DNA from 3 places in the Sphingobium sp. B12D2B genome. Region 1 is predicted to be linked to each of the others. Evidence: riboswitches for the same ligand, from Rfam matches in the RefSeq annotation. Region 1 holds a riboswitch; each other region holds the start of a gene.
The links. A riboswitch is a leader RNA that binds a small molecule or an ion and turns the genes downstream of it on or off. The one in region 1 is predicted to bind cyclic di-GMP.

Region 1 (7,467 bases):
CGAGAGCACGGGCTCCGTGCCGATGTTCATGAGCGCGAAGCAGCCTGTGCCATAGGTTGATTTCGCCATGCCGGTGCGGAAGCAGCCCTGACCGAAGAGCGCGGACTGCTGATCGCCGATCATCCCCGCGACCGGGATGGCCTTGCCGAGAATGTCGGCATCGCATTGGCCGAAGATGCAGCTATTGTCCCGAACCTCCGATAGCATCGCGGCGGGCACGCGGAAGAGGCTGAGCAATTCGTCGTCCCAGGCCTGGTCCATGATGTTGAACAGCAGCGTGCGGCCTGCATTGGTGGGGTCGGTTGCATGGACTGCGCCGCCCGTCAGCCGCCAGAGCAGGAAGCTGTCGATCGTACCGAACGCCAGTTCGCCGCGCTCGGCGGCAGCGCGGGCGCCCGCGACATTGTCCAATATCCACGCGGCCTTGGTCGCCGAGAAATAGGGGTCGATCAGCAGCCCGGTCTTGGCGGTGACCATCTCTTCGGCGCCGCTGTCCTTCAGCCGCGCGCATTCATCGGCGGTCCGCCGGTCCTGCCAGACGATCGCGTTGTGAATGGGCTTGCCGGTCGCCCGATCCCACACCACGACGGTCTCCCGCTGGTTGGTGATGCCGATCGCGGCGACATCCGCGACATCGACACCGGCCTTGGCCACCACATCCCGCATCATGGCGACGGTGTCGGTCCAGATGTCCTCGGGATCATGCTCCACCCAGCCGAGATTGGGATAATGCTGCTTGAATTCGCGCTGCGTCGTGGCGACCGGATTGGCGGCGGCATCGAACAGGATGCACCGCGTCGAAGTCGTGCCCTGGTCGATCGCGAGAATATAAGGTGGCTGGGCCATGATTGCTCTCCTGTGGTCGCCGGCTGCGCGGCGCGATTGTCAGTTGGCCGCGTCTGCCTCGGCGGGGATCGTCTCCTGCAGGGCGCGCTTGTGGCGTGCGGGCAGGAACGGCCGGATCAGCCAATGATAGACGCTGGCGCCCAGCACGCCGCCGCAGAACGGGCCGGCGATGGGCACCCACCAATAATTGCCCGGCCCCGGGAAAGCGGATTCGCCCCAGCCCGCCAGATAGCCGAAAATGCGGGGACCAAGATCACGCGCGGGGTTGATCGGCCACCCTTCCAGATATCCCGCGCCGCCGCCGATCATGGCGACCAGCAGGCCGATGATGAGCGCGCTCGAATTGGCCTCGGGCGCCTGCGTGTTATATTCCTCGGTGATCGCGAAGATGCCGAGCAGCAGGAAGCCGGTCAGCACGATCTCGTTGAAGAACGCCCGGATCGGCGTGATGTGCGCCCCCGGTGCGGTGAAGAATACACCCGCACCGCCACCGGCCGCCCGCTCCACGCCCTGCGTCGCGTTGAACGCGTCGATCACCGGTGAGAACATCATGTAGACCACGACAGCCCCCAGAAATGCGCCGAAGATCTGCGCCAGCCAGAATGGCACGACCTTGCGCGCGGGGAAGCCGCGATAGATCATGAGCGCGAGGGTCACCGCCGGGTTGGCGTGCGTGCCGGAGACCGCGCCGGTCACATAGATGGCGATGGTGACGGCAAGACCCCAGGTGATGCACACCCCGAAATAGGCTGTGCTGTAAGGGCTTGGATCATAAAGAAAGTACATCGCGGCGGCAGAACAGCCGATGGTGATGATGATGAACACTGCAATGCATTCGGAGATCAGTTCTCCAATAAATGCCTTCCCCGGTGACATTGGCCCCTCCACGTTTATCGATTGTCATTTATCCGACGGCGTTGACGTCCAGCCTCGCATGATCCGCGAGATAGGCTTCCAGCACCGCCACCTCTTCCCTGCGCATATGCAGGCCAAGTTTCGATCGACGCCAGACAATATCGTCGACCGAGCCTGCCCATTCATGCGCGAGAAGATAATCCACTTCGGCTTGCGTGAGCCCGGCGCCGAAATGCTGCCCGAGGTCCTCCGCCGTCTTCACGTCCGCGAGCAGCTTGAAGATGCGTGAGCCATAGCTCTCCGCCAGGCGGCGGATGGTGGTTTCGCTCAGAAATCCGACCTTTTCCCGCAGGTCGGCAATGAGGCCATCCAGCCCTCGCGCGTCCAGGTCGCCGCCGGGCAGCGGAGCGGTGGCTGTCCAGGCCGGTCGCAGGCTCGGGAGGTGCCGGGCGAGCTTGTCCATCACCTCTTCGGCCAGCGCGCGGTGGGTGGTGATCTTGCCGCCGAAAACGCTCATCACCGGCGCCGCGCCCCCGGCATGATCCAGCGAGAGGACGTAGTCGCGACTGATCTCCGAGGCGTTGGTCGTCGCGTCGTCATAGAGCGGGCGCACGCCAGCGAAACTCCACATCACATCCTGCGGCGTGATCTGCGTGGCGAACCAACGGTTGACGGAGTCGCAGAGATAAGCCGTTTCGGCCGCATCGATCTTCACGACGTCCGGCGCGCCCTGCCACTCCACATCCGTCGTGCCAATCAGCGTGAAGTCGTTTTCATAAGGAATGGCAAAGACGATCCGCTTGTCCGGATTCTGCAGGATATAGGCGTGGTCGCCCTCGTACAGCTTGCGGGTGACGATGTGGCTGCCCTTGATCAGCCGCAATGTGCCCGCGCCCGCAACGCCGGCCCGCTCGGGCAGGAAGTCAGCGGCCCAGGAGCCGGTGGCATTGACGAGCACATGCGCCGTCACGGAGAACGGCGTGCCGTCAGTGCCCTGCAAGGAGACGCGCCAGCCATGCTGATCCCTTTGTGCGGCGAGGCATTTTGTGTGGGTGAGGACCGTCGCGCCATGCTCGGCAGCATCCTGCGCGTTGGCGACGACGAGGCGGCTGTCGTCGCCCCAGCAATCGGCATAGACATAGCCGCGGCCAAACCGAGATTGAATGGCGCTGCCATAGCCATCCCCGGCCAGCCTGATCGCCCGCGAGTGGGGCAGGCTGCTGCGCCCGCCCAGCCGATCATAAAGGAACAGGCCGATGCGCATCATCCACATGGGGCGCATGCCGCGATCATGGGGCAAAACGAACTCGAGCGGGCGGATGAGGTGCGGCGCCGCACGCATGAGCCGTTCCCGCTCCGCCAGGGCCTTGGCGACCAGCCGGAACTCATATTGCTCGAGATAGCGCAGCCCGCCATGAATGAGCTTGGTGCTGGCCGAGGAGGTGTGCGCGGCGAGATCGTCCTGCTCGACGAGCATGACACGCGCGCCACGGCCCGCCGCATCGCGCGCAATCGCAGCGCCGTTTATGCCTCCCCCAACGACCAGAACATCATACTCAATAGCCATGAAGCGACTTTCGCAGCACTAACTAACGAAAGTCAAATGCTTTCGTATCTTTCGTTATTCTGAGATGGATAGATGGTCGGGCGCCGGCGCGAGCGAATTTCGCTCGCAAGACTATATTGGCTAGCGAGTTTCCCGTTAGCTTAGCCGGACGACGGGGTCGGCGCGAGATACGGGACCTATCAGCGCACGGAAAAGCGAAATTTCAAACGAACCCCGTCGGATGTACCCGCGCGGCGTCGGCAGGCCATCAATATCACTGGACCGAAGCACGCCGTGATGGCTATCGGCTGGGCCATGAGTGTCATCGCAACCATCATGAATTCGGCCACCGGCCAGCCCGTTCAGAAAATGACCTTCGGTCGCATGCCCAAGCCCTGGGCCAGCTTTAATCTGGAAAGCGGCGAGCTGGTGACGATCGATCGCGTCCAGGTCGGCAAACCAGCGCCCGGCAAGTTCGTTGCGCCTGTCGAGGTCTGGGTCACGCCGAAAAGCTGATGTCGGCAAGCCCGGAGCGGATGAGCGACATTCTGATCGTCGGCGGCTCGCTCGCCGGCCTCATGACCGGCCTCGCACTGTCGCGGCATGGCTTCTCGATCACGCTGCTGGAGCGCTCGACCGATACCGACCGGACCGGGGCCGCGCTGCAGGTCGGCTATGGCTTGCTCGAGCAATTGACCGGGCGCCCTCATGCCGCCGGCGCGCTCGCGACGGGCGTCCAGGCATGGCAATCGGTCTATCGCGGTCTGCGCGCAGCGGCGGACGAGGCCGGCATTGTGGTCCTGCAGAACGCCCGCGTCGAAGCGACGGGAGAGACGGAGGGACGGGCCTGGGCAAGGACCGCCGATGGCCGGCGGTTCGACGGCACGGTGCTGGTCGGCGCGGACGGCTATCAGAGCGTTGTGCGGCGGCAGGTCAGTCCGGAGCGCCCGAATGCGGTCTTCGCGGAGTATCTGGCCTGGGTCGGCTTTGCCGAAGAGTCGGCGCTGTCTGTCCGCTATCCGCCCAGTCTGGAGTTTCTCGAGGCCGGGCCCTATGTGCTTCTCGGCTTTCCGCTGACCGCCGCCGATGGCAGTCCGGAGCGCGGCCGCCGCCGGGTCGGCTGGGGCTGGTACGACGCCGGACATAACGCAATCCTGCGCAGAACAGGGGCAGTCGAGGGCGCGCTGGTGCGGCATTCGCTACGCCCGAACGACATGCCGGATGCGCTGTTCGATGAGCTGGCCGCACTGGCGCGCCGGCACTGGCCATCGCCCTGGCGCGACGCGATCTTGGAATGTATCGCCCGCAAAGCGGTGCTCGGCACACCGGTCGTGGAATATTGTCCCGACCGGCTCGTCGCCGGCCGCATGTGTCTGGTTGGCGACGCCGCCCATGTCTGCACGCCGATGACGGGCAATGGCTTTGCAACCGCCGCGCAAGATGCTCTCACCCTCGCGCGCTGCCTCGACCCGGCGGCCTTGCGCACCGACCCGAATGCCGCGCTCGCGCGATATGAAGCGTCCCGGCTACCCGAGGTGCGCAGACTGGCCCGGTCTGGCCAGCAGATCAGCCAGAATTTCGTGCGCTCTGCCGGTTGAGGCGGTTGCTCTCCGGCATTGCGCCGACATCCTGAGGCCGCACCCCACCCCGCAAACGCTCAAACGAGGACCGACGCTTGGCCGCGTCGCGCGCTCCACGCCCTGACAAGCGAAGCGATGGGAGAGGAGCCCAAGCGGCGTTTTTCGCGGGACGGGCCTTGGCATTTAGCCCGGATGTGTAATTCGTCGGGATGATAGCGACTGCAACGAAATACATCCTCATGGAATTCGGTTTGGCGCGAGCTAACCGCATCGTCGGTTCGCTTCAGTCCGCGAAGTTCTTGGCGTGTTGCTTAGGCTCTGATGATCCAAACCTCGCGTTTATTTCATTGAAAACAAACGCGCTCCTAATTGGGCTACTCGATCTGCGGTTCAACATGAGAGTAGTCGCACAATTCTCCATCTGGTCGTTCACCACATAAGCGTTGACTGCGTAGCGTATAATAGTTAAATCAAAATTTACCTAATAGCGCCCGAGATTCTCGGTCGAAACGGCAAACCATCGGCGACGATGGGACGCAAAGCCTCCGGTCCCTCACAGGGATAGCGGGGTTACCGAAACGGAGAACTATTGTGGACCTGTCGTCCTCGCGCCTTCCAGATCCTTTACGCCCTCGTCGGGCGACGGCCCGTCTTTGGCGACGGTCAGCAAGCACCAGTACCGATCATCACGTGATCCAGTCGCTTGCGACTGGCTCGCCAGATGCACGCGCTTGCAATCCAAAGCTCCGCGAAACGCAGTCGCCCGAGGGACTCTAAGGTAGGCGGAGTCTAATATTTTCCGTTTAAATTCATGTGCATATCAAGAAAGAGAAAGACATCGTCATGTTCGTGAACTTGAAGTCTATCGCGACAATTGCGCTTCTGGGCTCCATCCCGGCGGCAAGCTACGCTCAGTCCTCAGCATCTGTGTCGACCACGGGTACAGCCCGGATTGTTCAGCCGATTTCGATCGCAAAAACCAGCGACCTTGCGTTCGGCACGATCGTGAAACCCTCGGTAGCAGGGACCAACACGGTCACTGTCGATGCCTCGACGGGCAACCGCAGCCTGTCTGGTTCCGGCGACGCCGTTGCCGCTGGCGGCACGACGTCACGCGCAGCCTATACGGTCTCAGGTGAAGGGGGGCAGACTTTCTCGATCTCGGTGCCCGCCAGCTTCTCCATGACCGGTACGCCCGGCGGCACGATCACCGTCACGCTGACGCCGAGTGCCGCAACGGGCACATTGTCCAGCTCCATCGGCACAGCTGGCACAGCGACCTTCGGCGTCGGCGGTAGCTTCTCCCTGCCCAATACGCAGGCCTCTGGCAATTACTCGGGCAGCTTCACGGCGACCGTCGCCTACAACTGACCTGTGACAGGAGCGTCTCGTGACGGTCTCATCATCCATCCGGATGGGAGCGCGCCTGTTGCGGGCGACCGCTCCTGCGCTGGGAGCGCTGTGCCTTTGCGCGGCGCTTCCAGCCTCACAGGTGAACGCGGCTGAAGCGACCGCGAAAGGCCAGGTTTCGATCGTGGAGCCGGCTTCGATCACGCAATCGGCGAAGGACATTGTCCTGCAGCCGGTGCTGGTTCTTCAGTCGAGCCTCCGGGTCATGATCTTGTCGCCAGGGCCGCAGTCAAACGAGAGCGACCAAAACGCCGGGCTTTCCATGGCCGCTCCTATTCAAATCGCCGGGGGCAGCAACCAGACGTTTTCTCTCCTGGTCTCGCAAGCATTCGTCCAGCCAGGCACAGGGGGTTCGCTCAGGGTACCGATTGCGACGCTGAGCGATGATAATTTCCCGCCCTTTGAAGCCGGTCCCTCGGGGTTCGAGGATGTCCTCATGGGCCGGCTGAGCGGCGATGGGCTTCTGTCTGTTCCGCCGTTTCTTTTGAAAGCGCTACGCGAAAGCTATGGGTCCGACGGCGGGCCTTTGCTGGTCCTGGCGCAATATGAATGAGCTGGAGACGCCGGTGATGACTCTGCCAGGCGTCGTGAAGCGTGTCACGCGATCTGCGAACCAACGCAAGAGCATCGCTATCGCTATCGCGTTGGTCGCTGGCGCCTTCCCATCCGCTTTTTGCACTTCCTCTTCTGCCCAGCCTGCGGCGACAGAGCAGGCCGGCGGAAGCGCCAGCCTCAACATCAATCCAAAGCGGATCACCTTTGATAGGCTGGGGCGGACGGCGAGCATATTCCTCTTCAACCAGGGCACCGCCGCAGGGGTTTATGACATAAGCTTTGTCGACCGGGTCATGTTGCCCACCGGCCAGATCCGCCCAACGGATGAAGCAGACGGCGCGCCGGAGGTGAGAGACCTCAGTGCCAAGCTTCAATCCGCGCGTTCCATGATGCTGGTGACGCCCAGGCGCGTGCTGCTCAAGCCGGGGACGGGGCAGACAATCCGACTTCGTGCAGGTGGCACCGGCGACTGGCCCGCCGGCGAATATCGCACGCATCTGACGGTGACTGCGGTGCCGCCACCTGACACGGGCCTAACCGCCGATCAGGCTGCAAATGCGGAACCGGGCGCTGTTTCGTTCCGCATCGCATCTGTTCTGGGCATTTCCATCCCTGTGATCGTGCGCATCGGCACGCCCCAGGTTGAGGCCGCGATCGAAAACACACGGTTTACGA
Region 2 (7,467 bases), 1.4 Mb from region 1:
ATCCGCATCCGCGACGAGACCGGTGATGCTGGAGCCGGCACGCAGTTCCAGTGTCACGTCGCCGGCGCCCATCAGAATGGCGTGGCCGGAGGAAGGCGAGACCTCGATGGTGCCCGAGTTGATGATGGTGGTCGCCGCGCTGTTGGTGACAATGCCGGTTTCACCCAGGATCGACCCGGAATTGATGATCTGGACCGTACCGCTGAGCGTGTCTGCATCGACAGCCGCGATCCCGCTCAGCGATTGCAGCGTGCCGGTGTTGCTGATGACCACATCGCCAAGCGGCGTGCGCGCCTGAACCGCGCTTCCGGTTCTGCCGGTGACAGTGCCGCTGTTGGTGATGGTGATCTTGCCTGAGCCTGCTTCATCCGGATCGAAACCGGCGATGGCGAGAATGCCGGACTCGCCTTCCGCGATCCCCGCATTGGTGATGGTGATGTCACCCACCTGCGAAGCGCCCTGAATCGCTGGTCCGGCGTCCGATGTCGCGGTGCCCTGCGCCTGATTGTCGATCACCACTTGGCCATTCGGCGTCCAGCCGACCAGCGCCTGATTGTTCACCGACGAGACCGACGCATTGTTCGTGATCTTTGCGAGACCGTTGTAATTGACGACACGGATGCCGGCTGCCTGTGCCTCCACCTGGCCAGTGTTCGTCACGGTCACCTCGACCGGCTCGGCATCGTTGAAACCGCCGTCGGCGTAAATTCCCCGCTGGGTGAAGTCTGCGGCCCCGTTGGTTTGCTGGACCGTGATGGCCCCGCTATTGGTGATGTTCACCGATCCTGCGTTGGTGGTGGCAGAGATGCCATTGGTTTCCACGCCTGAGACCGTCAGCGCGGCGCCATTCTCGATCGCGATGTCGCCCGCGATCTGGTTGCGAACCCAAATGCCACCGCTGCCCCCCACGCTGTTGACCGTGACGTCCGGGCCCACGGTGACCGAAATGTCGTTCCGACCCTGGATATTGGAACTGACGTTTACGCCGCCATTATCAGTGGTGCTGATCGTGGAATTGGTGATGAGGAGGGTCGACGTAATATCGCCAGGGCTTGTGTTATCCCACGTATAATAGCTGACGCCATCGGCCGTAATACTCCACTCGTCCTGTGCGCCGTTCACGGTGAGGCTGGTATCACCTCCTTCAATACGAGCCTTCACCGACGAAGGTTCGCAGAAAAAGAGCGTTACATTACCCTCAGCTTGGCAAATGCCAGGCTCGGCATGCGCGACCGAGGCGCCTGCCAGCAGCCCCGCGATACCGACACTGCTGAACAGACCTGCCTTGAGAGCCTGCCGAACGGCGCTGCGCGTTTTGATTGCCTTACCCTGCATTACGAAATCCCCTCGTGTGGGCCCACCGCCCAGATGATGTGAAGGGCAAACCGCCATGCAGGTGCGGTTCAACGGGATTTGAGACAGGGATCGAAGCGCGACGACAGGGAGCGCAGCCTGAGGTTCAAACGAACCCCATGACCTTCTCACAGCAGGCTACACACGATATCCGAAAATGCTCTGTTTCATCCCCCGGTAGCCCCGCTACCCCATTGGGGCCGGAGGCTTTGCGTCCCGCCGTTACCGACAGTTTGCCCTTGTCGAAGGCAACGAACGCCCATCGGGCGGAGCCGTCATCTTCAGGAGGAATATTAACGTTAGCTGAGCGGCAGCGCAACAAAAAAGCCCGGCCTTGTCGAGATGGCGCGCATGCAGATCGGAGCCATGCAGCTGATTTGTCGTGTGAAAATTATCGCCCTCGGTCTGGAGCGGGGTCATAACCGGCCGTGTTAAGCCGATAACTATAGTTAACTTCAACGCAAGCACGACGTCGATTGCGCTGCATCCGTCGCTCTAAAATATGGTTGCCCCCCGCGACGTGATCGTTACAGCCGTCGCTGGTCGGGCAACCACGCCGAAAGGCGCCGCACTGCCTCTTGCACTTCGGCTTCCGTGATCGCAAAGCTCAGCCGGATGAACCGATGGCCATTGACCGGATCGTGGTCGACCCCCGGTCCCGTGGCGAGCCCGGTCTCAAGGAGCAGCTTCTTGCAGAACGCAGGGCTATCATCCGTCAATTCGCTGACATCCGCATAGATGTAGAAGGCGCCATCCGGCGGCGCGATGCGTCGCAGACCAAGGGCTGGCAAGGCGTCCAGCAGAATCTCCCGGTTACGGGCATAAGTGGCCCGATGCGCTTCCAGCTCTGACGTGCAGTCCAGCGCCGCCAAAGCGGCATGCTGGCTGATCGATGGCGCGGTCAGGAACAGGCTGCCCATATAGGCGCGTGCCCGCTCGACCATGGCGCGCGGCACGTAGAGCCAGCCGAGCCGCCAGCCGGGCATGCAGTAATATTTGGAAAAGCTGCTGACGATCATCGCGTCGGCTGCGAATTCTCCCATCGAGCGGCAAGGCGCGCCATAGCTCAGGCCATGGTAGATTTCGTCCGAGATGATCGCGATGCCGCGCTCTGCGCACAGCCGCGCAATCGCCTCCAGTTCGGCAGGCGCGATGATCGTTCCGGTGGGGTTGGCCGGGCTGGCGACGATCACGCCCTGCGGCGCTGGATCGAGCGCTGCCAACGCGTATGCGGTCAACTGGAAGCGATCCTGCTCGCCGCATTCGATCTCGACCGGCGTCATGTTGAGCGCGCGCACGGTGTTGCGGTAGGCCACATAGCCCGGTCGCGCCATGGCAATACGGTCGCCCGCCTTAAACCGGGCGCTCAGCGCAAGGACCAATGCCGGCGAGGCCCCGCAGGTAAGCAGGAATTGATCAGGCTCGGCTGCCATGCGGTACCGCTCCCGATACAGCTGGACGAGCCGCGCCTGCAGCGCAGGACTCTCCCAATAGCCCATCGGATCGATGCCAAGCGCGTCGCGCGCAGCGTCCAATGCGGCCTGCGGTGCCCCCGTCGAGGGCTGACCAAACTCCATATGGAGAACCGAGCGCCCCTCCGCGCCCAGGCGATAGGCCAACTTGCTCAATTCTATGGCCTGAAACGGCTCGACTTCCATCAGATGATCCATCGCTCGGTACAGCGCCGATAGCCGGCGGCGGCGCAGATGCCAACGATGCAACCCCACCCCGGCCGTCGTTCGTCCTCGCGGCGCATCTGCCGTGAAATCAAAAAATTGCGCCAGCGTCGTCGGGCGCTTCGAAGACTGCTTTCGGCAGAAAGAAAACGGCAGGTCGTATTTTCGGCCTGCGCGTGACGCGCATTTTCAGGCAGTCTGTCAAGTGGCAGCTCGCAGAAACCTGCATCACGGAAGTAGGGCCTCCGACCCCCTTCAGCGGCAAGCCTCCCCGAAACCAGACCTCCTTACAGCCTGAGCATAAGGTTTGATCGCCAGATACATGAGCGCCGCGCCGCCGGGGGCCATTACGGCGGCGAAGAACGCCATCGAATAGCGCAGCATGCTCTCGTCCTTCAGCAGGAAATCGGTCACGAGCGCGATGAGCAGCGGCCCGAGGCCATTGCCGATGACACTGATGGTGAAGAGATACACCGCGCTGATCTGAGCCCGCATCTCGCTTGGCGTCACCATCTGGATCGCGGCATTCTGCGCAGGCGCGCTGGCGAGGCCGATGATCGAGGAGATCATGCCGCAGAAGAAGGCGAGCCAGGGGCTGGGCATGAGCGAGGTGGCGATCGCGAAGGGAGCGGACAGTGCTTGCGAATAGAAGCAGACCCGCGCCATCGCATCGGGATTGCCGCGCTTGCCCATATATTCCGCAAACCAGGTGCCCAGCGTCAACGCAATCGGCGTGGAGATGAGGAGCGACAGCGCCAGCAGCGGCCCGATCTGCGCCGGTCCCCAGCCATAGGTGCGCTCATAAAAGGCCGCGCGCCACGTCATGAGGCCCGTCGTCTCGATCGCGCCGATGCCGATGCTGAGGAACAGGGGAAGGAACAATATGCGGTTTGACAAGAGATACGCCCCGACCTCGCGCAGCGGTACGCTGCCCTTGCCGCGGCGATTGCGGCGCACCGGCTCCCGCACGGTGAAGAGAAAGAGCAAGGCGGTTGCCAGCCCTGGCAGAGCGCAGACGAGGAAGACGAGCTGCCACTCGCGCATCTCGCCCAGAACCGGGATGTGGACCGGTCCCATCCCGGCAAAGAACGCCACCAGCAGGCCACCAGCCAACAACGCCGTGGCCTGACCGGCGCTGATGCCGAGCTGATAGACCGCGAAGGCACGCGGCAGCTTTGACCTTGGCACCATGTCCGAGATCATCGACATGGACGAGGGGCCGGCGACGGACTCCGCGCCCCCGACGACGCCGCGCGCGAAAAACAGTCCGCCAAAGCTCCTGGCCATGCCACAGAGCGCAGTGGCCAGGCTCCACACCGTCAGGCCGGCCGTCAGGATCATCTTGCGGCTGCGCTGATCCGCGACGCGAGCCATCGGCAAGCCGACGACCATATAGGCCGACGAAAAGGCGAAGCCGATGATGAGGCTGATCTGGGTGTCGCTCAGCGCCAGGTCGCGCTTGATCGGCTGGACCAGCAGATTGATGATGTTCCGGTCGACATTGGAGAGCATGGTCACGAAGGCGATCAGCCAGATCGTGTACCAAGCGCGGGCCGGCGACGGCCAATCGTCGCCGGCTCCAGACGCGCCGGCCGATGCCGGCTGCGTCTGACCCGTGGCTTGCGTGCCGACCGGCTCGCTCATCGCTTGAGACGCACCCCGACGCGGAACGCGCGCCCGACCTGATCGAATAGCACCTGATTGGTGATACCCACCGCGCTGGGCGCAATCGGCGGATCCTTGTCGAACAGGTTACGGATCGCGATGAAATATTCGAAATCGCTGCGGCCGGCCTTCACGTTCCAGCCCAGCGTGAGGTCCGCATAGAAGCGGGCGGCGACGCGATTGGTGCTGATGCTGTTCGCGAGACCGACACTGTAGCCTGCATCCTCGGGGCCGACGAACTCGACGAGGAACTTGCCCTCGGGAATGTAGCGGCCATGCGCACTCACGCTGAAAGGCCCGGCCTTGAGGGTCGCCATGCCGTCCAGCACATAGTCCGGCACGCCGGGGGTGTTGCTGGCGCGGAAGCCGGTCTGGCCGGCGCGGTCGACCGAACCGGCGCTGTCGATGATCATGAGATCGAACGTCTTGGTCGCCAGCAGCCGCAGGTCGAGCGATGCGGCGGCACCGATGCGGGTGCGATAGCTCGCCTCGATGTCCAAGCCCCGGGTCTTGAAGCCATTCACATTCTGCAGACGGTCGTTGATCAGGGTGACTTCGCCTGCCCCGTTCCGCGTGATCAGCGGGCAGAACTCGGTCGCGTTGTTCACCAGACAGCGCGTCGCGATGGTCGATGAGCCGATCTGCGCGATAGCGTCGTTCACGCGGATATTGTAATAATCGACCGAGAGATTGAAGCCCCGCAGAAACGACAGGTTGCTCAGCACCACGCCGGCCGTGAAGGTATCGGCCTTTTCCGGGCGCAGCGTATTATTCGAGCCCGAGACGATTTCGATCAGGCCCTGCTTGCTCGTCACCGGATCGGTGAAGGACGAGAAGCTGCGCGTGACCGAGCCGAACAGCTCGTTCACATTGGGCGCCCGGATATCGCGCGAGAGCGTGCCACGCAGGCGCAGGAAATCGACCGGCTCATAGACGCCGCCGAGCTTCCAGGTGGTGACCGCGCCGCTCGTGCTGTAGTCGGTGCGGCGCGCGGCGCCGTTCAGCTCCAGGCTCTTGCCCAGCGCACTGTCCTTGAGCAACGGCAGGACCGCCTCAACGAATGCTTCCTTGACCTCGACCTTGCCGTTGGAAGCAGCGAAGTTGGAGACGTAGAAGGCGCCGGTGGGCGAGAGCGGGTCGGTCGAGCCATTCACCTCGTCGCGGCGATATTCGGCGCCGGCCGCCAGCGAGAGCGGGCCGGCCCACAAGTCGATGAGATCGCCCTGCACGTCTAGCGCGGCAACCTGTTGGGTGATCTTCAGGTCGAGCATCGATGTGCCGGTGACATAGGCGAGCGCCTCCTGGCTGAAGCGGCCCGCGCCGATCAGGTTGAGCGGCTGGCAGCCATTGGTCGGGTTGGTGAGCGTCGAGCGGCAGATTGGCGTGCCGCCGGGGCCGGAGGTAACATCGGCCGCGAGCAGCAGGCGCGAGCGGATGAGGTTGTTGGTCGCTTCCTGATGATAGGTGCTGCGGCCATATTGATAGTAGGCGTTCCACGTCCAGCGATCGGTGATGGCGCCGGAGAGGCCACCGATGATGCGGAAGGCAGTGCTCTTGGTCGCGCCGCGGGCATTGCCGAGGTCGAGCCCGGCGCGGCCCATGTTGAACTGGGTGATGCCGTTGGCATCCATGACGTCCGTGACCGACCGGGGGAGATACGGATTGTCGCGGCGGACCGGACCGATCAGCGAGCCTGTGCTGTCGCGCAGCTGCGCACTCACCGAGAACGCGCGGACTTCGCCATAGGATGCTTCCAGCGTGGCCTTGAGCGCGTCGCTGAATTCATATTCGGCATGGCCATAGGTGCTGAAGCGCTCGACCGGCACCTTGAGAAGCAGGCCAGCGAGGAAGGCGTTCTGGCCCTTCCCACTGCCGCCCTGCTGAAACAGCGAACCCGCGAGCCTGCCGACCTCATAGGGCGCTGTCGTCCCATCCGGCAGGAACTGCAGGCCCTTGAGGGGGCCATTGCTGAGGATAAGGCCGCCCGGGGCTATGGTGGCGGTGTGGACGTTGTTGAGAATGCTCAGCGCCGGGGCGCCCGCACCGGCCGCGCCAGCCGGGCGGCCGACGAGCGTCCACTCCTGCGCGCACAGCGAGCGGGCCTGATAGCAGTCCGCCAGGCCATCATTGTCTTCATACTCCCCGCCGAACACGACGTGGCCCCGGCCACCGGCGAAGGATGTGCCGCCGGCCGCCGAGAGGAAGATCGTGCGGTCGTCGCCGCGCTGCGAGATGCCCGACTGGGCCTCGGCGCGAAGGCCATCGAGCTTGTTGTTGAGGATGAAGTTCACGACGCCCGCAACCGCGTCCGAACCATAGGCCGCCGATGCACCGCCGGTCACGACGTCGACGCGATCGATGAGGATGCCGGGAATATAGTTGGTGTCGACCGTCCCGCGCGCTGTCGTCGGCACGAACCGACGGCCATTGACCAGCACCAGGGTGCGCTCGCTGCCAAGGCTGCGCAGTTCCAGCACGCGGGAGCCGACGGCATTGCCGGGCGTCGTCTGTGTGGCGGAAGGGCTGGAGGTGGCCCGAAAGCTGGGCAACTGGCTCAGCACGTCGCCAATATTCGTCGCGGCAGTCGTCTCCAGTCGGTCGCGACCGATCGCGGTGACGGGGGTCGGCGCGGTGAAGCCGCCGCGCGTAATGCGCGAGCCGGTCACGACGATCTCCTGCGAACCGGATGCGGCCTGATCCTCGGCCTGCGGTGCTGGACCGCCTTGATCCTGCGCGTGCGCAGCAGAGGCCACGCCGATCGCAGCCATCGCCA
Region 3 (7,467 bases), 3.1 Mb from region 1:
GGCGCGGGCCTTTTCCAGCCGGGCGAGCGCGATGCGCACATCCGTATTGGCGGCGAGCGCGTCGGTGACCAGCCCGTCCAGCACCGGATCATTGTAGAGCCGCCACCAGTCCGGCTGGACCGGCGCCGGCGCAAAGGCCGGGGATGCGGCGGAAAGAAAGGGGCCGGAGGACGCCGAGGGGGGCGTGGGGGCGACGTAGTCCGGCCCCACCGCGCACGCTGAAAGCGCCAGCGCGGAAACAAGAGGTGCGAAGATGCGATGAGCAGTCATGATAGGGTCCTCCTCACTCACTCGGCGGGGGCCGGCACGGCATCGCCACCGGACCGCCCGCGCAGGCGTGCGATCCGGTCACCGAGCGCGCGGCTCACGACGTAGAAAGTGGGCGTGAAGATGAGGCCGAAGATGGTGACGCCGGCCATGCCGAAGAACACCGCTGTGCCCAGAGCCTGCCGCAGTTCCGCGCCCGCCCCGGTCGCCAGCACCAGCGGCACCGCACCCAGGATGAACGCAAAGCTGGTCATCAGGATCGGCCGCAGGCGCTGCCCGGCAGCGTGGACGGCGGCATCCAGCGTGCTCATGCCGTTCTGCTCGCCCTGCCGGGCGAACTCGACGATGAGGATCGCATTCTTGGCGGCCAGCGCCACGAGCACGATCATGCCGATCTGCGTGAGCACGTTATTGTCCATGCCGCGCAGGTTGACGCCCACCAGAGCCGCCAGCACCGACATCGGCACGATCAGGATGATCGCGAGCGGCATGACAAGGCTCTCATATTGCGCCGCCAGCACCAGGAAGACGAGCAGCACGGCGAGGCCGAAGACGAGGCCTGCAGTATTGCCAGCCGTCTTCTGCTGATAGGCGATGCCGGTCCACTCATGGCTGAAGCCACGCGGCAGATTGGCATTGGCGAGTTGCTCCATGGCATCCAGCGCCTGACCCGAGGATGCGCCGGGCGCGGTATCGCCATCGATGGCGACAGCGGGCGCCAGATTGTAGCGCTGCACGCGATACGGCCCGGTGGTGTCCCGGAAGGTGGCGATCGAGCCGATCGGCACCATCTGGTTATAGTCCGAACGCGTCTGCAGGCTGGCGATGTCCGCCGTGGTGCGCCGGAAGGCTTCGTCCGCCTGCGCGGTCACCCGATAGGTGCGGCCAAGCAGGTTGAAGTCATTCACGAAGGCCGAGCCGAGATAGATTTGCAGCGTCTCGAACACCCGTTCCGGCGGCACGCCGAGCATCTGCGCCTTCTCGCGGTCGATATCCGCGAAGATGCGCGGCGTCGCGGTGTCGAAGAAGGTGTAGACGAACGAGAGGCCGGGCGTCTGGTTGGCCGGGCCGATGACGCTGTAGGCCGCCTGCTCCATCGCCTTGTAGCCGGCGCCCTCGCGATCCTGCACCATCAGGCGGAAGCCGCCCGCCGAGCCGATGCCGCGAATGAGCGGTGGCTTGACGATCATCAGGCGCGCCTCGCTGATGTCGGCGGTCGCCTTGCGGGCTTCCTCCATCAGCTTGTCGATGGTCTGGCCCTTGGCGGCGCGCTCGTCGAAATCATCGAGCACCCAGTAGGCCGCTGACGAACTGGCGTTGCGCGTCTCCGAGGCCCCGTCGAAGCCCGAAAGCATGACAGCGTTGGTGATGCCCGGAATGGGCAGCATCCGCTCGGCGACCTTCTTCATCGCCGCATCGGTGCGCGCGGTGGAGGAGCCGGGCGGCAGCTGGATGATCGTGAAGAAATAGCCCTGGTCCTGCGCCGGGATGAAGCCCGACGGCGTGTAAACCAGCGCAGCGACGGTCACCGCGATCAGCCCGACATAGGCCGCCATGATCTTCTTGGGCTGGCGGACCAGCCGCGCGGTCAGGGTCGCATAGCGGGCACTGAACCGGTCGAACCCGCGATTGAACGCATCGCCCGCCCGCTCGGTGAGCTGGCGCCAGCGCGGCGCGCCCTCCGGCAGGGCATGGCGGTGCCGCAGCAGCAGCGCCGCGAAGGCGGGCGACAGGGTGAGCGAGAGGACCAGCGAGATGATCGTCGCAGCCGAGATGGTGATCGCGAACTGCTGGTAGAAGGCGCCGGACATGCCGCCGATGAACAAGGTCGGCACGAACACGGCGCACAGCACCAGCACGATGGCAATCAGCGCCCCGCCCACCTCATCCATGGAGGTGCGCGCCGCCTGGAGCGGGGTCATCCCGTTCTCCAGATTGCGCTCGACATTCTCGACCACCACGATGGCGTCATCGACGACGATGCCGATGGCGAGCACGAGGCCGAACAGCGACAGGTTGTTGATCGAATAGCCCATGCCCGCCAGCACCGCGAAGGTGCCGATGAGCGAGACCGGGATCGCCAGTACCGGGATCAGCGCCGCCCGCCATTTCTGCAGGAAGACGATGATGACGAGCACGACGAGGATCACCGCCTCGACCAGCGTCTTCACGACTTCGTCGATGGACTTCTGGATGAACTCGGTGGGGTTGTAGACGATGCGATATTCAAGGCCCTGCGGAAAGTCCTTCGCCAGGACGTTCATCTCAGCCTTGATAGCCTCGGCGGCGGCCAGCGCGTTCGATCCCGGCATCTGGAAGACGGGGATGATGACGCTGTCCTTGTCGCCGAGATAGGCCGAGGTGCCGTAATCCTCGGCGCCCAGCTCAACGCGCGCGACATCGGAGACGCGGACCTGCCGGCCCTGATCGTCGGTGCGGATGACGACATTTGCGAACTGCTGCGGATCGGTGAAGCGACCCTGCGTCTCGACATTGAGCTGGAAGGCCGATCCGCCCGAGGGGGGCTGGCCGAGCGTGCCGGCCGCGACCTGCACATTCTGCTGGCGCAGCGCGGAGACGATGTCGCCGGCCGTCAGACCCAGCGCCGCCGCACGGCGCGGATCGATCCACACGCGCATGGAGAGATCGCGCGAGCCGAACAGCTGCACGTCGCCCACGCCCTCGATGCGGGCCAGCCGGTCCTTGATGCGGGTCTGCGCGTAATTGGAAATATACTCGCGATTGAGCGAGCCATCAGGCGAAATGAGGTTCACCACCAGCAGGAAGTCCGGCGAGGTCTTCTTGGTAACGATGCCGAGGCGCTGCACCTCCTGCGGCAGGCGCGGCTCGGCAATGGCGACGCGGTTCTGCACCAGAACCTGCGCCTCATCGAGGTCCGTGCCCTGCTTGAAGGTGACGGTGACGACCACGCGCCCGTCCCCCGTCGATTGCGACGAGAGATAGAGCATGTTCTCGACGCCGTTGATCTCCTGCTCGATGGGGCTGGCAACGGTCTCCGCCACGGTCTCGGCAGAGGCGCCGGGATACATGGCCGAGACGGTCACCGTCGGCGGCACCACCTCGGGATATTGCGAAACGGGCAGGAAGAAATAGCTGATCGCGCCGATGATCGTGATGATGACGGCGATGACGGCCGCGAAGATCGGCCGGTCGATGAAGAAACGGGACAGACGCATGAGGAGCTCTCCTCGGGGCAGCGCTCAGAGCATGTCCGGGTCAGGCGGCTTCACCTGACGGCTCGGACATGCGGAAAGCAAAAGGGACCGGATCAGGATGGGCTTCAGGCGAAGCCGATCACGACCTAGCGCGTAAACGTGGCCTGGCCGGACATCAGCGCGGTGGCGGCGGCAGGCGTCGCCGGCTGCGTCTCAGGCGCAATGCGGCCTTTGCGGACCTGCACCTTGCCGCCGGGCATGGCGAGCTGGGTGCCAACGATCACCACCTGATCCGCCGGATCGAGCCCAGCCCGCACGACGCGCAGGCCGTCCACGACCGGCCCAAGCTCGATCGGCTTGGCAGCGACGGTGCCATCCTTGCCGACGACGAGCAGCGTCTTGCGCGCCTGATCGGTCTGCACGGCGGTGTCCGGCACCAACAGCGCGCGAGTGGCAGAGCCGGTGGAGAGCCGCATGTTGCCGAACATGCCGGGCGTCAGGAACAGATCGGGATTTGGCAGCACGGCGCGGGCGCGAATGGTGCCCGAGCGCGGATCAAGGCCGTTATCGGTAAAGTCGAGCTTGCCCTTCCAGCGATAGGCATTCTCGTCCTGCAGCTTGATCTCGACCGGGGTGGCATCGGCATCGGCATCGCGCTTGGTCTTGAGGAACAGCGCCTCCGACCCCTCGAAGGTGAAGTAGATCGGATCGAGCGCGTTGATGGTGGTGAGCAACGTGCCGGATGCGCCCTCTCCCGATGAGGCGAGGTTGCCGGGGTCGATCCGCCGATCCGAGATGCGGCCGCCAATGGGCGCGCGTACGGTGGTGAACTCTAGGTCCAGCGCGCGGCTGCGGGCACGGGCCTGCGCACCGGCCAGCGCAGCCGATGCTGCCGAGACACGGGCGCGAAGACGGTCGACTTCGCTCTTGGAGACGGCCTCCACCGCCACCAGCCGTTCGGCGCGCTCAAGATCGCTGCGGGCCAGCGCGAGATCGCTCAGCGCAGTCGCAACGCCGGCACGCGCCTCGGCCAGCGCAGCCTGGAAGGGGCGCGGATCGATGGTGAAGAGCGGCTGGCCAGCGCGGACCATCTGCCCGTCCGTGAAATGCACGGCGGTGATCTGGCCGGAAATGCGCGGACGCACCTCGACCGCACGGCTCGGCTCGAACCGGCCGACATAATCGTCCCACAGCATGATCTCGCGTGCGAGCGGCGCAGAGACGGTGACGGTGGGTGCCGCCATCGCGGCCTGGGCCGGGGGCGACGGGCGCATCAGCGCATAGCCCCCGGCAATGGCGAGCACCGGCAGCGCCACCCAGGCGACGCGGGTCAGCGAGCGGCGCCGCGTGGCGCCGGCCTCGATGGGCGTGGCTTCCGCCGGGCTGAGTTTCTTGAGCATGTTCATGCGCGGTTCCTCCGCTTGATCGACAGACGCAGGGCGCCGATGTGGCGGAGCAGCGTCTCATATTGATGGGTCGTGTAGCCGGCCTCGTAAAAGCGACCGAGCTCGGACGGGGCGATGTTGTAGCCATGGTGCCAGCTCAGCACCGCGATGCGCCGCAGCGCTTCGAGGCGCGCGCTCGCCAGCGGCATGGCCCGGCGGGAGCCGAAGACGAGGCGCAGCAGGCGGCCCAGGCGGCTCTCCTCCCGCAGCGAAGATAGCCCGTCTTCCCGCGCAAGGCGGACAATCGTCCACTCGACCGGAAGGAGGTGGCCATCCTGCACCTGAAGGCTTGCAGCCTCCGATGCAGTGACACCCGGGACCATCGCCCGTGCCCCGCCATCTCTCAGATCCAGATATGCCATCACCGTGTCTCCTCCTGCTTCCCCGGCAGGCACGACGGGGCAGCCCCGGACAGCCAGTGCTGCCGGGCGCGCGCATCGCGGATGCCAGGGATCGATCCGGGAAAGACGGTGCGCGACCGGCGCGTCCGTCCCGAAACCAGAACCTATGAAATTGCTGTCAAATCAAGTCGGGCAAGCAGAACGCGCCCGGCCAAGCCGCACGCACCCCCATGCCTTCTGTACTGAATGGTATATTAATCGGATGTTCAGGCGTCAACCCGGTTTTTGTACCGACCGATATTTTATTTTGCAGCGCGCAAAATCGGTCTTGGGTCCTCAGGTGCTTCAGCGGCTAGGCCACATCCCCATAGTCGTCTCGGCAACGCGCTCCAGCTCCTCCCGCGTGGTGCCGGAGCCGGCCAAAACCGCCATGCCCTGCAAAACGGCGATGAGATACTTCGTGATCGCTTCCGCATCGGCGGGCCCGACAAACTCGCCCTCGTCGATGGCGCGCTGCATCCGGGCCACCAGTGCCCGCTTCACGGTCTCGCCGCGCTTGAGCACTTCCTCACGGATCGATTGCGCTTCCGCGCCACAGGCGGTGACGCTGATCACGCTGAGGCAGCCGGTGGGCTGGCCATTGCCGGCAATCGTGGAGAGTGCGCCATCGAGCAGATGCTGCGCCACGCCGCGCGCGGTGGGCATATCCAGCGCCGGACCGATATAGGCCAGCTTCTCCCGCTCGTAGAGATCGAGCGCCTGCCGGAACAAGGCCTCCTTGTTGCCGAACGCGGCATAGAGACTCGGGCGGGTGATCCCCATCGCGTCCGTCAGCTCGCTGAGCGACGCGCCCTCATAACCCTTGGTCCAAAACACACGCAACGCGGCCGCAAGCGCCTGCTCGCAGCAAAATTCGCGGGGCCGACCCCTGATGGCGGTCTGTTCCATATCGGACGGTATAGAATTCCTCGACGGGCTTGTCGAGTCCGGTGCGACGAAGGGAGCCAGGACGGTCCCGCTCGAGCGGCACGTTCTCCCAGGCATGATAAAAGTTAAGTTCAGACTCTTTTCCATGAACCTTTTCCAGAGCTTGACATTTCAAGCGCAGGATCACTCCGATCCCGATAATGGCAAAGCGGTGGTGACGCCGTGACGCAAAGCTTCCGGCCTTGGGTTCAAGGTAGCGGGGTTGCCGAAGGAGCCGAGGTCGGAGCTGTGTGTGCGTGTCTACGCCTCGCTCTGGCTATGATCGCTCCACACCGCTCCGCGCTACGTGGGCCTGCCATCGGATAGCTCCGTCTCCAGCCCGGCTGCAAGCCTGACAGGAGATGACGCAATGGCTCAGGTTCTTTCCACGACGACATTACGATCCAACAGAACGTCACGACTATGCCGGGCCATGCCCGCCATAGCTGCCTGCTCTGCGCTGGCCATGCTGCTCAGCGCCTGCGAGACCAGTGGTTATTCCCGCTACGCCAATGTCGGCTCGCCGGCGCCCGGGTCGGGTGGCGGCAGCGATGGCGGCAGCAACAATGGCGGGGGCGGGACTGACACCGGCGGTGGAAACACTGGCGGTGGGAACACGGGCGGTGGAAATACTGGCGGCGGGAATACCGGCGGCGGCGGTTCGGCCGATGGCGGCGGCAGCACCGGCGGCGGTCTGGCTGGGGGCGTCGTCACGCAGGTCTCCCCGGTTCTGGCGACGGCCGGCAATGCCGTGCTCGGCGTGGCGGATGGCCAGCAAGGCGTGACCACCCCCATCGCCGCTGCCTTGCCAGTCACGCAGCCCGTAACCGGCACGATCACGCGGGTGCTGCAGGATACCGGGACGGTGCTGGTCGATGCCGGCGAGGGCCGCACGCTGCTGCTGCAGGGCGCGCAAGGCGTGGTCGGCGATGTCGTGTCCATCGATGTTGGCGGTCGCGCCGTGACCAACGGTCTTGATGGCACAGCGGGCGCGATCGGCGTTGGCGTGCTTGGCGACACCCAGCCGACGGGTACGCTCGCATCCGCCGGCGTGCTGAACGCAGGCAATACCGCGCTGGCGACCGTGAACGGCATCGCCGATGTACGGGTGACCAACATTACGGCGCCCACCGGCGGCATTTCCGACAATCTACTGAATGTCGCGCTCGGCGGCAATCAACTGCTGGGGAGCGGCGATCCGGCGCTGGTCAACGCCAATGTGCTGCCGAACGGCGCGTCCCTGCCCGGCGGGGGCACGGGGGCCGTGGGCGG

Region 2: another riboswitch for cyclic di-GMP. It lies ahead of M2335_RS06945 (autotransporter domain-containing protein); the one in region 1 lies ahead of M2335_RS00030 (DUF4402 domain-containing protein).
Region 3: another riboswitch for cyclic di-GMP. It lies ahead of M2335_RS14925 (hypothetical protein); the one in region 1 lies ahead of M2335_RS00030 (DUF4402 domain-containing protein).

The regions. Positions count from the first base shown of each region.
Region 1 covers NZ_JAOQOH010000001.1:5,394-12,860, reverse strand. Annotated here, with positions in the region: gene glpK (glycerol kinase GlpK) at 1-846, opposite strand, end outside; gene M2335_RS00050 (MIP/aquaporin family protein) at 886-1,722, opposite strand; gene glpD (glycerol-3-phosphate dehydrogenase) at 1,751-3,268, opposite strand; gene M2335_RS00040 (hypothetical protein) at 3,563-3,763, shown strand; gene M2335_RS00035 (FAD-dependent monooxygenase) at 3,763-4,845, shown strand; cyclic di-GMP riboswitch class I at 5,329-5,405, shown strand; gene M2335_RS00030 (DUF4402 domain-containing protein) at 5,677-6,198, shown strand; gene M2335_RS00025 (hypothetical protein) at 6,218-6,790, shown strand; gene M2335_RS00020 (hypothetical protein) at 6,783-7,467, shown strand, end outside.
Region 2 covers NZ_JAOQOH010000001.1:1,447,818-1,455,284, reverse strand. Annotated here, with positions in the region: gene M2335_RS06945 (autotransporter domain-containing protein) at 1-1,335, opposite strand, end outside; cyclic di-GMP riboswitch class I at 1,527-1,601, opposite strand; gene M2335_RS06940 (pyridoxal phosphate-dependent aminotransferase) at 1,881-3,023, opposite strand; gene M2335_RS06935 (MFS transporter) at 3,285-4,673, opposite strand; gene M2335_RS06930 (TonB-dependent receptor plug domain-containing protein) at 4,670-7,467, opposite strand, start outside.
Region 3 covers NZ_JAOQOH010000001.1:3,152,562-3,160,028, forward strand. Annotated here, with positions in the region: gene M2335_RS14900 (efflux transporter outer membrane subunit) at 1-270, opposite strand, end outside; gene M2335_RS14905 (efflux RND transporter permease subunit) at 288-3,464, opposite strand; gene M2335_RS14910 (efflux RND transporter periplasmic adaptor subunit) at 3,590-4,849, opposite strand; gene M2335_RS14915 (hypothetical protein) at 4,846-5,250, opposite strand; gene M2335_RS14920 (TetR/AcrR family transcriptional regulator) at 5,575-6,177, opposite strand; cyclic di-GMP riboswitch class I at 6,349-6,426, shown strand; gene M2335_RS14925 (hypothetical protein) at 6,629-7,467, shown strand, end outside.